Regions from separate parts of the Paraburkholderia sp. JPY419 genome, predicted to be linked through region 1. Evidence: predicted binding sites of a transcription regulator. Region 1 holds the regulator's gene; the other holds the start of a gene.
The links. Region 1 encodes LexA, which represses DNA repair genes until DNA is damaged. Its sites were predicted from a motif close to ACTGTATNNNNATACAGT; they were not measured.
Positions count from the first base shown of each region.

Region 2: a site for LexA is predicted at 3,092-3,109, ahead of QFZ91_RS19730 (ATP-dependent helicase). Genes of this name have one in related genera too.

Region 1 covers NZ_JBNDKV010000002.1:317,586-323,248, forward strand. The annotation lists gene cysT (sulfate ABC transporter permease subunit CysT) at 1-858, opposite strand, end outside; gene QFZ91_RS07660 (sulfate ABC transporter substrate-binding protein) at 1,019-2,065, opposite strand; gene lexA (transcriptional repressor LexA) at 2,376-3,026, shown strand; gene QFZ91_RS07670 (hypothetical protein) at 3,149-3,493, shown strand; gene QFZ91_RS07675 (DUF2939 domain-containing protein) at 3,613-4,230, shown strand; gene QFZ91_RS07680 (universal stress protein) at 4,302-4,769, opposite strand; gene nodI (nodulation factor ABC transporter ATP-binding protein NodI) at 5,108-5,663, shown strand, end outside.
Region 2 covers NZ_JBNDKV010000002.1:2,938,630-2,944,292, reverse strand. The annotation lists gene QFZ91_RS19735 (DUF4088 family protein) at 110-877, shown strand; gene QFZ91_RS19730 (ATP-dependent helicase) at 908-3,046, opposite strand; gene QFZ91_RS19725 (hypothetical protein) at 3,169-3,432, opposite strand; gene QFZ91_RS19720 (hypothetical protein) at 3,524-4,042, opposite strand; gene QFZ91_RS19715 (RNA-binding S4 domain-containing protein) at 4,400-4,618, shown strand; gene QFZ91_RS19710 (MATE family efflux transporter) at 4,913-5,663, shown strand, end outside.

The sequences.
Region 1 (5,663 bases):
CACTGGCGCCGGCCCCGCATTGCCGCGGCTCGTGCGCCGCTGCAGCCACCACTGCAGCGTGTTGATCAGCAGCAGCATCAGGAACGACACGACCAGCATCACGACCGCGAGCGCCGTCGCGCCCGCATAGTCGTATTGCTCGAGCTTCGTGATGATCAGGAGCGACGTGATCTCCGACTTCATCGGTACATTGCCGGCGATGAAGATCACCGAGCCGTATTCGCCGAGCGCGCGCGCGAAGGCGAGCGCGAAGCCGGTCAAGAGCGCCGGGGACACGGCCGGCAGCACGACGCGGCGAAACGTGAGCCAGCGCGACGCGCCGAGGCACGCGGCCGCCTCTTCCTGCTCGCGCTCGAACTCCTCGAGCACCGGCTGCACCGTGCGCACGACGAACGGCAGGCCGATGAACGTCAGCGCGACCAGCGCACCGACCGGCGTGAACGCGATCTTGATGCCGAGCGGCGCGAGGAACTGGCCGATCCAGCCGTTACCCGCATACACTGCCGCGAGCGAAATGCCCGCGACCGAGGTGGGCAGCGCGAACGGCAGATCGACGACCGCATCGACGATGCGCTTGAACGGAAACGTGTAGCGCACCAGCACCCACGCGACGAGAAAGCCGAACACCGCGTTGATCAGCGCGCCGCCGAGCGCCGAGAAGAACGTCAGCCGATACGACGCGAGCACGCGCGGCGACGTCACCGCGCGCACGAACTGGTCCCAGTCGAGCGTCGCGGTTTTCAGAAAGGTCGCCGCCAATGGAATCAGCACCACGAGGCTCAAATAAGCCACCGTGATGCCGAGTGTCAGGCCAAAGCCGGGCAATGCGCTCGGCTTGCGGAAGGTCAACGTGGTCATGCTGGATACTCGTTCATGGTTGATGCTCGCGCGGTTGTTCGTGTTGCGGTGTTGCGGTGTTGCAGTACTACCGCCCTGCTGGCCGCCGGGTCCCGGTTAGCCGAAAGCGCGCCCATTGGGCGCGCCCTTGTTGCCTGTGCCCGTGCTTCAGGCGATGCTGTTACTGCGGCTGATAAATCGAATCGAACACGCCGCCGTCCGCGAAATGGGTCTTCTGCGCGTTGGTCCAGCCGCCGAACGAATCGTCGATCGTGTACAGCTTCAGCTTCGGAAACTTCGCGGTCAGATCGGCCGGCACCTTGTTCGAACGCGGACGATAGAAATTGCGCGCGGCGATCTCCTGCCCTTCCTCGCTATACAGGAAGTTCAGATACGCGTCGGCCAGCTTGCGCGTGCCGTGTTTGTCGACGACCTTGTCGACCACCGCGACCGGTGGCTCGGCCAGGATGCTCACCGTCGGCACCACGATCTCGAACTTGTCCGGACCGAACTCCTTCACCGACAGAAACGCCTCGTTTTCCCACGCGATCAGCACATCGCCGATACCGCGCTGCACGAAGCTGGTGGTCGCGCCGCGCGCGCCCGAATCGAGCACGCCGGCGTTCTTGTACAGCTTGCTGACGAACTCCTTGGCCTTCTGGTCGTTGCCGCCCGGCTGATGCTCGGCGTACGCCCACGCGGCCAGGTAGTTCCAGCGCGCGCCGCCCGAGGTCTTCGGATTCGGCGTCACGATCGACACGCCCGGCTTCACCAGATCGTCCCAATCCTTGATGTGCTTCGGGTTGCCCTTGCGCACCAGAAACACGATCGTCGACGTGTACGGCGAGGCGTTGTCCGGCAGACGCTTCTGCCAGTTCTTGTCGACGAGCCCCTTGTTCGCGATGGCGTCGATGTCATATGCGAGCGCGAGCGTCACGACGTCGGCCTGCAGACCGTCGACCACCGAGCGAGCCTGCGCGCCCGAGCCGCCGTGCGACTGCTTGAAGGTGACGGCTTCGCCGGTCTTGGCCTTCCATTCTTTGCCGAATGCCTGATTGATGTCCTGATATAGCTCGCGCGTCGGATCGTAGGACACGTTCAGCAGCGTGGTGTCGGCGTGCGCGACGCCGCTTGCGTCCAACATGCCGAGCGTACCCGCCGCGCCGACGGCAAGCGCCGTGATCAGTTTTCTGGTCCGAGCCGCAAGCCCCATATGCCGATGGTTCATTTCAACCTTTCTCCGCGTGGTGTCCGCTGTTTAGCGTGTGGTGTTGTTTTGCGTCGCGGTCACGTGCACATGAGCGCTAACTGGAAGCCAGTCTATCGAAGGGCTTTCATCATTAAAAATAATGTTTCTTCATTTTTTAATGCCCAAAAGTGGTAACGGCAGACGCGCCGGCTGTTCAGACGCCGAAATCGTCGCCATGTCGCCGATAAACGACGCCCCAGCGCGCCCCTTGTGTCGAACTTAAAGTAAAGCTTGAAATGCGCCGAATACTGTATAAAAATACAGTCACCTGTTCATACATACAGTGGCCATGACCAAACTCACCGCACGACAGCAGCAGGTTTTCGATCTGATCCGCCGCGCGATCGAACGCACCGGCTTCCCGCCCACTCGCGCGGAAATTGCCGCCGAACTCGGTTTCAGCTCGGCCAATTCCGCGGAAGAGCATCTGCGCGCGCTGGCGCGCAAGGGCGTGATCGAACTCGCGGCCGGCGCGTCGCGCGGCATCCGCCTGCTGTCCGGGCAGGAGGATGCGCCGCACCAGTTCACGCTGCCGCATGCGGGCCTGATGCAGTTGTCATTGCCGCTGATCGGCCGGGTCGCGGCGGGTAGCCCGATCCTCGCGCAGGAACATATCTCGCAGCACTACGCGTGCGACCCGGCGCTGTTCTCGAGCAAGCCCGACTACCTGCTGAAGGTGCGCGGCCTGTCGATGCGCGACGCCGGCATTCTCGACGGCGACCTGCTCGCGGTGCAAAAGCGCAGCGAAGCGAAAGACGGCCAGATCATCATTGCGCGGCTTGGCGACGACGTGACGGTCAAGCGTCTGAAGCGCCGGCCGAACGGCATCGAACTGATCGCCGAAAACCCCGACTACGACAACATCTTCGTGGAAACCGGCAGCGCGGATTTCGCGCTCGAAGGGATCGCGGTCGGGCTGATTCGCCCCAGCGAGTTCTGATCTTTATTGCCGGACCGCTCGCGCCGGTTTGTCCGAACCAAGCCGCATTAACGCCCGCATTGACGCCCGCATTGACGCCCGCATTACGCCGCGCATTCAAGCCGCATCGTCTGGAGAGACTCATGGAACGCCTTGCCCGCCTGCTGCCTTTTCGCCAGTTCGGCCGTCTGCGCCATCTGCGCAAGCTCACGCCTTGCGCGCCGATCGAGGCGCCCGCGGCGCGCACGCCGTCGCTGTTCGACGTGCCTGCCGAAGCTTGCGGTCTGCCGTCGTCGTTGCCGGCGTTTGCGCGCGTATCGCTGAATTCGGCGCTGAATATCGCGGAGCCCGCGCGCCGCGCTCCGGTGCGGGTCTATCATGGACCGTCGCGACTGATCATGGTCGGCACGGTCGACGCCGTATGCCGTATGATCGATCGTTGCATAGCCGACGAAGCCAACGTGCACGGCGCGGTGTTCGAAGCCTGAGCGAATTCTGAGCACGCATGCAATAAGCACTTCGGATGTTCAGAGATTCGCGTGGGATGGGATCGTTTCGACCTCGCCGTGGTCGACGTTAGATCATCACTGACGTGGAGTCCCATTCGATGACCATTCCGAAACGCACACAGGGCAGCGCCACCCGGCCGCTGCTGATCACGCTGATCGTGGTGATCGTGATTGCCGCGCTGGGGTTTATTTACGCGTCGCCGTATCTCGCGGTGAACAATCTCAAACGCGCGGCAGACGCGCGTGACGTGCAAACCGTCAATCAGTACGTCGACTTCCCTGCGCTGCGCGATAGCCTGAAGCAGCAGGTGGGCGCGATGCTGACGCGCCGCCTCGAAGCGGATGCCGGCAACAAGATGGCCACGATCGGCGCGGTGATCGGCGTGACACTGATCGGCCCGCTCGTCGATGCCTATGCGACACCCGACGGCGTCGCGGCACTGCTGAACGGCATGCCGCCGCGCGGCACACCGGGCGAGCAACCGTCAACACCGCCAGCCGCGGGCGGCGAAGCGCCGGCCGCATCGGCCGCGGGCGACACCACCACGCACGCAAGCGCGCCACCGCCCGGGCGTCAAAGCACGGCCGGCTATCGGAGTCTCAACGAGTTTGTGGTCACGTACCGCCGCGGGGAAGGCAACGCGAACTATTCGGCTATCTTCCGTCGCGAAGGTCTGGTCACGTGGAAGCTCGCGGCGATCAATCTGAACGAGTGAGGTTCAAGCCGTGAACTGCGGAGATGCGCGGGCTGGCCATTGAAGCCAGCCGCGTGTCAAGTTTGTTCGTATTACGCCGCGGCCGCCTGCTGCTGCTCCTGCGCGGACGAGCACGCCACCAGAATGCTGCACGACACGCGGTCGAGCAGCGGCGTGTTGCCCGCCCCCATCCACCACCTCGACAAACCGGTCCGGCAACGATGTCCCACCACCACGAGGTCGACGTGCAACTCGTTGGCAAGATTGGCGATCTCGTCGATCGGATGACCGAATGCGAAATGCCCCTGCGCGTTCACGCCTCGCTCGGTCAGCCAGTTCACGCCCTCCTGCAGAATTTCGCGGGCCGTTTTTTCGAAGCTTCCGCAGGCCACATCGGTCAATAAGCCCGCGCTTTGCGCGATGCTCGAACGCATGTCTACTACCGACAGCAGATGCGTTTCCGCCTTCAGGTCCAACGCCAGATCGGCGCCGCAACGCAGGGCTTTGCGGCCTTCGCGCGAGCCGTCGTAGCACAACAGGATTTTCTGATAGCTCGCCATCTGTCTTCTCCCATTCCGCGGAAAGCGCGGTCTGAATCAATCATGGTGCGCCGCAATTCGGCTTGCAAGGGATGGAAAACGCTAAGTGCATAGTCGGTGCGTGCTGAAGCCGTCTGCACAAGCGTTGGGCCACCTGGAGCAGTGTTCGCACACGTTTGTGGCACCGCAAAAGTTCGTATGCGAACGCATCGCATCCCATGCATTACGCGTTCCCGGACACCCACTCGCGTCAGTGGCCGATACCCTAGAATAAGCGGCCTGTGCGCAATGCGTGCGTCGCAGGTATGTTGTGTGTCTTGCGCGTACGTTATGTCTTCTTCCGGAGCCTCGCTCGAGTCATGCCCGCAGCCCCCATCGAATTCCATCAGGTCAGGAAAAACTACGGCGAAAAAACGGTCGTCGACGGATTGTCGTTTCATGTGAACACCGGCGAATGCTTCGGGCTGCTTGGCCCCAACGGCGCCGGCAAGACCACGACGCTGCGCATGCTGCTCGGCATCGCGGCGCCCGACGCCGGCGCGATCCGCCTGTGCGGCGAACCGATCCCTGGCCGCGCGCGCCTCGCGCGCTCGCGCGTGGGCGTGGTGCCGCAGTTCGACAACCTCGATCCCGATTTCACCGTGCGTGAAAATCTGCTCGTGTTCGGCCGCTACTTCGGTCTGAGCGCCGCGCAGTGTCGCGCGGCGGTGCCGGGCCTGCTCGAATTCGCCCGCCTCGAGAACAAGGCGGACGCACGCGTGAGCGAACTGTCGGGCGGCATGAAGCGGCGCCTCACGCTGGCGCGCGCGCTGATCAACGATCCCGACGTGCTGATCATGGACGAGCCGACCACCGGTCTCGACCCGCAAGCGCGCCATCTGATCTGGGAGCGACTGAGATCGCTGCTCGCGCGCG
Region 2 (5,663 bases), 2.6 Mb from region 1:
GCTTGAAATCGAGCGCGTCGGCAGCCGGCGTCGCGTCGCCTCGGTCCGGGAGTGACCGGGCGATCGTGCGACGGCGCGCCGCGCGCGGCCGCATTAAACGGGATAACACATGGGTCAAATCACCCTGAAACTGAAGGACGAGACCGTCGCTTCGCTGCGCAAAGACTTCGAGGCCTTTTTGCGGGTCTCGCTGAAGCTCGATCCGCAGTTCGCGACGCCGTCGTTCGAAGATTTCTTGCGCGCGAAGCTGCTCGACAACATGGTGCCGCTCACCGAGCACGCGGTGCAGCGGATGCTGCAAGGCGGCCAGTACGCGTGGGCCAAACGCACGCTCGACAAGGAGTTTCCCGACGTCGTGTCGATCCTGATGCGCCAGGCGAGCGAGTTCGGCTTCGGTTTCGCGGCGCGCTCGGAATGGACGCCCGAGGAGCTCACCAAGCAATGCCGCGACTGGGCCGCCGCGATCGTCAAGGAAGCGGAAGGCGACGCGACGCTGGTCGATCCGCTCGCCGCGCAGATCAAGAGCACGGTGCAAGACATCCAGGCGCTCGAGGAAGTGATGCAGACGCCGGCATGGCGGCTGGTCGAATCGCTGCGCCAGCGCGTCTACGAGGCTAAGATCGCATGCGAGACGAGCGTCGGCAGCACCGCGCGAGAGAAGCTCGGCGAACTGCGCGGGCTGTTGCGGCTCGGCATTTCGCACGGCACGTTCCAGAAGCAGGAAGCGCAGCAGATCATGGAGTATCTGCGGCTTTTGAAGCCGGAGATTTTCGTCGAGGAGCCGTACGACGTGTTCTCGCGACTCGCGGCATGGCTGCGCAATTTCTTCGTGCCGCCGCCTCCGGTCGCGCAGCAACAGCAGCGGCAGCCGCGTTGAGCTTCGACTGAATCGAGCGGCGCCGGCCGCTCAGTCCCACATCTTCCTGAGCTTCGCCGCGATCTCGATCCTGGCCTGCGCGGCCGCCGCGAGCCCCGCCGCGCTCGGCGCGCTCGCCACCGGCACGCACGGCCATGCGTACGCGTCGAACAGCGGCAGCATCGGCGTGGCGATGAAGCGCGTGCGCGACGCCCACACATGGCGGTCGCCCAGATGGGTCTGGTTGTGCACGTAAAAGCGCTGCGGCACGACGATATGCAGGTCTTCCTTCGCGCGCGTCATCGCCACGTAGAGCAGGCGCCGCTCCTCGTCGATTTCCTCGTCGCTGCCGGTGCCCAGATCGGACGGAATACAGCCGTCGACGCCATTCAGCACGAACACGTTGCGCCACTCCTGGCCCTTCGCCGAATGGATCGTCGACAGGATCAGGTAATCCTCGTCGATCAGCGGCACGCCGGATTCGTCGCTGGTGGCGTCGGGCGGATCGAGCGTCAACTCAGTCAGGAAGCGCTCCCGCGACGGATAGGTACCCGCAATGCTTTCCATCTGCAGCAGGTCCGCGTGACGGATCGCGGCGTCCTCGTGATTGCGCTCCAGATGCGGCTCGTACCAGCGCCGCACCATCTCGAACTCGGCGGGCCACGGCGTTTGCCGGCCATACACGCTCGACATCAGCTTGACGAACGGATGCCAGTCTTCCTGCGCCCTTGCGGGCGCCGCAAACGCGGCGAGCACACCGCCCGCGGTCGCGACCGGATCGCCGCCGTCCGCGCGCGCGACGATGTCATCGAGCACCTTCGCCGCGGTGGCCGGACCGACGCCCGGCAGCAGCTGCACGACGCGAAAGCCGGCGACGCGGTCGCGCGGATTCTCGGCCCAGCGCAGCACCGCGAGCACGTCCTTCACGTGCACCGAGTCGAGAAATTTGAGCCCGCCGAATTTGACGAACGGGATGTTGCGGCGCGTGAGCTCGATCTCGAGTGCGGCGCTGTGATGCGCGGCACGGAACAGCACCGCCTGCGACTTCAGCTTGACACCCTGCTCGCGGGCTTCGAGCACCTGCTCGACGACGTAGCGAGCTTGCGCGGCGTCGTCGGCGACCGTGACGAGGCGCGGGCGCTGCGCCGACGCCTTGTCGGTCCACAGATTCTTCGTGTAGCGCTCGCTCGCAAGTTCGATCACCGCGTTCGACGCGGCGAGAATCGGCTCGGTCGAGCGATAGTTGCGCTCGAGCGTGACCTGCTTCGCGGGCGGCTCGAACTGCGCGGGGAAATCGAGGATATTGCGCACGGTCGCGCCGCGAAACGAATAGATCGACTGCGCGTCGTCGCCGACCACGGTCAGGCCGCGGCCGTCCGGCTTCAGCGCGAGCAGGATCGACGCCTGCAGGCGGTTGGTGTCCTGGTATTCGTCGACCAGCACATGGTCGAAGCGCGCCGACAGATCGGCCGCGATGCTGGGCTCGGCGGCCATGTGCGACCAGTAGAGCAGCAGATCGTCGTAGTCGAGCACGCTCTGCTTCTGCTTCGCGTCGACGTAGGCGGCGAACAGCCTGCGCAGATCGTCCTCCCATTCGCGACACCACGGAAACGCGCTGTCCAATACCTGTCCGAGCGATGCACCGGTGTTGACGACGCGCGAGTAGATCGCGAAGCAGGTGCCCTTCGCCGGAAAGCGCCGCTCTTTCGCGGACAGTCCGAGTTCGTGGCGCACGAGGTTCATCAGGTCGGCGGAGTCTTCGCGGTCGTTGATCGTGAACGCGGGCGCGAGGCCGATCAGATCCGCGTATTCGCGCAACAGCCGCGCGCCGACGCTGTGAAACGTGCCCGCCCACGTCAGCCCTTGCGCGAGCGCGGCGCGTGCACCGACGGTGGTGGCCGCGGCGCCGGTGATGCGTGTCACGCGGCGGGTCATTTCGAGCGCCGCGCGCCGCGAGAAGGTCAACAGCAGGATGCGCTGCGGATCGGCGCCCTTCACCACCAGATTAGCGACGCGATGCGCGAGCGTGTTGGTCTTGCCGGAGCCCGCGCCCGCGATCACGAGCAGCGCGCCGGGCAGCGCGTCTGGCGTGTCGGTCCCGTATTCGACGGCTTCGCGTTGAGCGTCGTTGAGCTTGGCGAGCCAGGCGGCGGTATCGAACGACGGAGCGGATTCGGCGACGGTGGACACTGAGCGGTTTTTGTGGATTGGATGGATTTTCAGGATGCGACGCATACTGTATATCCATACAACCCAATGCGACAAGCGCCCCTTTTTTGGGGCGCCTGCCTGGCGGTTTACGCCGCGCGCTACTACTGCTTCTTCGCGTCCTTCACATTGGCCTCGGCGGCGGCCTTGTCGGCATCGGCCTGCGCGTCGGTTTTGGTCTTGTCCGCTTTCGCCTGGGCGACCGCGGCTTTCTTGTCGGCCTTCGCCTGCTCTTTCGCGGCCTTCTTGTCCGCGTGCGTGGCGGGCGCCGAAGCCGGGTCCGCGGTCTGCGCGAGCACGGCCGATGACAGGCAAGCCGCGATCAGCGCGGCGTAAATGCGGGTTCGGCTGGAACGGTCGATGTTCATCTGGGTTCTCCGTGAGGCACAGCTTGCAAAGTGACAGACGCCCGCGGCGCGCGAGCCTCGCCGACCCACGCGCCGCGGCATCCAGCAGGGCTTAATGCTTGACGTCCGCGCCGTCGGTCTGCGCGGCAGCCTGCCCTTCCATCTCCATCTTCATTTCGTTGTTGGCGCTCTGTTTGTCCGCCTTCTGGTTCAGCTTCGCGCCGCGCACCTGCTCCTTGTACTGGTCCTTCGCGGCCTTCTGCTCAGCCTTCAATTCCGCCTTCGAGGACTTCTTCGCCGCGCGATACTCGGCGTTGGCCTTCGCGTCGGCGTCGCGCTTCTGTACGAGCGGGTCGGTCGAGCCCGAAGCCGTCAAACGGCCCGGCGGCGGCGCGGCGACGCCTTGCGCGGCGGGCGCGCCCGGGACTTGCTGCATGCCTTGCGCCGACGGCGGGGCCTGCATGCCTTGGGCGCCGGCCGCGGACGGCGGCGCCATCTCGGCGGCCCCTTGGCTCTGGATCTGCGCCTGACCACCGATGCCTGTTGCCGGCTGCGCGGTCTGCGCGACGGCGGCCGTCGCGGCAAAGACGGTGAGGGCGGTACCGATCAGGAGCGTACGAATGTGGGTCATGGCTATCCTCTCTAGACTTAGTTGTGACACGGGCGGACTCTCTGGCGTCGTGATGACGGAATGGCCCACGCGCCCCCGCCCGGTCTATGCGTCGCTGGATGGGTGGCCGCGGAGCGATCCCGGAATGCCAGCGGGCTTTGCTGCTGAGGTGCACTTTAGGAGTGGAATCCATCCGGCGCGACCAGCGTTACGCAACGTTTCACTCTCCACAACTGAATAACATCTACTTTCATTTGCTTGCGCAATGACTCGCTGGATGCATCCGACACAGGCGAGACGGCCCCGCGCCGACGCGCCGCCGTGCACTTGCTTTATGATGCGAACCCCCAACGCGACCCGTGCCCAAGGTGCAAAGTCATGCCCAATCTCAATTTCACGCTGACCGGCGAGTACGTCGAACTCCACAATCTGCTGAAGATCACGGGCCTCGCGGATAGCGGCGGTTCCGCGAAGATGATGGTCGCGGACGGCGCCGTGATGGTCGATGGCCGGGTCGAGACCCGCAAGACCTGCAAGATCCGCGCGGGCCAGGTCGTGTTGCTCGGCGACACGCGGATCGCGGTCCACGAAGGCTGACGCCACTCCGGAAATTCGCAGGACGCCGCGCACCGGAACTGTGCGTTGTCCATCGACATCGCCCGGGCGAGGCAATAAGCTGTCGGTTTCGACAGGTAAACGACGGACCGCGCCACGGGCGAGGAGTCGGCTGACCGGCTCGCCGCCGCGCCGCGGAATTTCTCCGCCCGCTGCCCCGCGCTCCATCGCCCGTCGGAGCGCGGCGCGATGCAATGCGGCGCCGCTTGCGCCCGCCTCTCGCTGTCGCCACTGCGGTTGCCGCCGCAGTTGCCAACTTTCGCCGCCACGCAATCGATGACTCAACCCAGCTTCGCCCACGCGGCCAGCCGGCCGCCGACCCTATCCCGCCACGCGGCCGACACCGCGCGGCTCGCCGCGCCGCTCGCGATCGCGCAACTGTCGCAGATGGCGATGAGCGTGACCGACACGATCCTGCTCGGCTCGCTGGGCCCCGACGCGCTCGCCGCCGGCGGCCTCGGCGCGAACCTCTTTTTCGTCGTCGTCACGCTGCTGCAGGGCGTGCTGACCTCGGTCAGCGTCAGCGTCGCGCACGCGCGCGGCGCGCAGGACGACGGCCGCGTGCCGCATATCTACTGGACCGGTTTCTTGCTGTCGGTGCTGCTGGCGGTGCCGGCGTTCATTCTGTTGTCGTTCGCGTCGCACATCCTGCTCGCGTTCGGCGAGCCGGGCCTGCTCGCGCACAACGTCGGCCAATACGCGGCGGTGCTGCGCTGGGGCGCACCCGCGAGCCTGATCGGCGTCGGCCTGATGCGCTCGTTCCTGCCGGCGATCGGCGCGGCGCGGCGGCTGCTGTGGGTGTCGATCGTGAGCGTCGGCGTGAACGGCTTTCTGAACTACGGGCTGATTCACGGCGCGTATGGGCTGCCGCGGCTCGGCTTTCTCGGCTCGGCGGCCGCGACCACGATCACCGTGTGGCTGACCGCGCTCGTGCTGATGGCGCTGCTGCATCTGCGGCCGCGCTTCCGGCATTTCGTCGTCGCGACGCGGCCGAAGCTGCCGCTGATGGGCGAGCTGTTCGGCATCG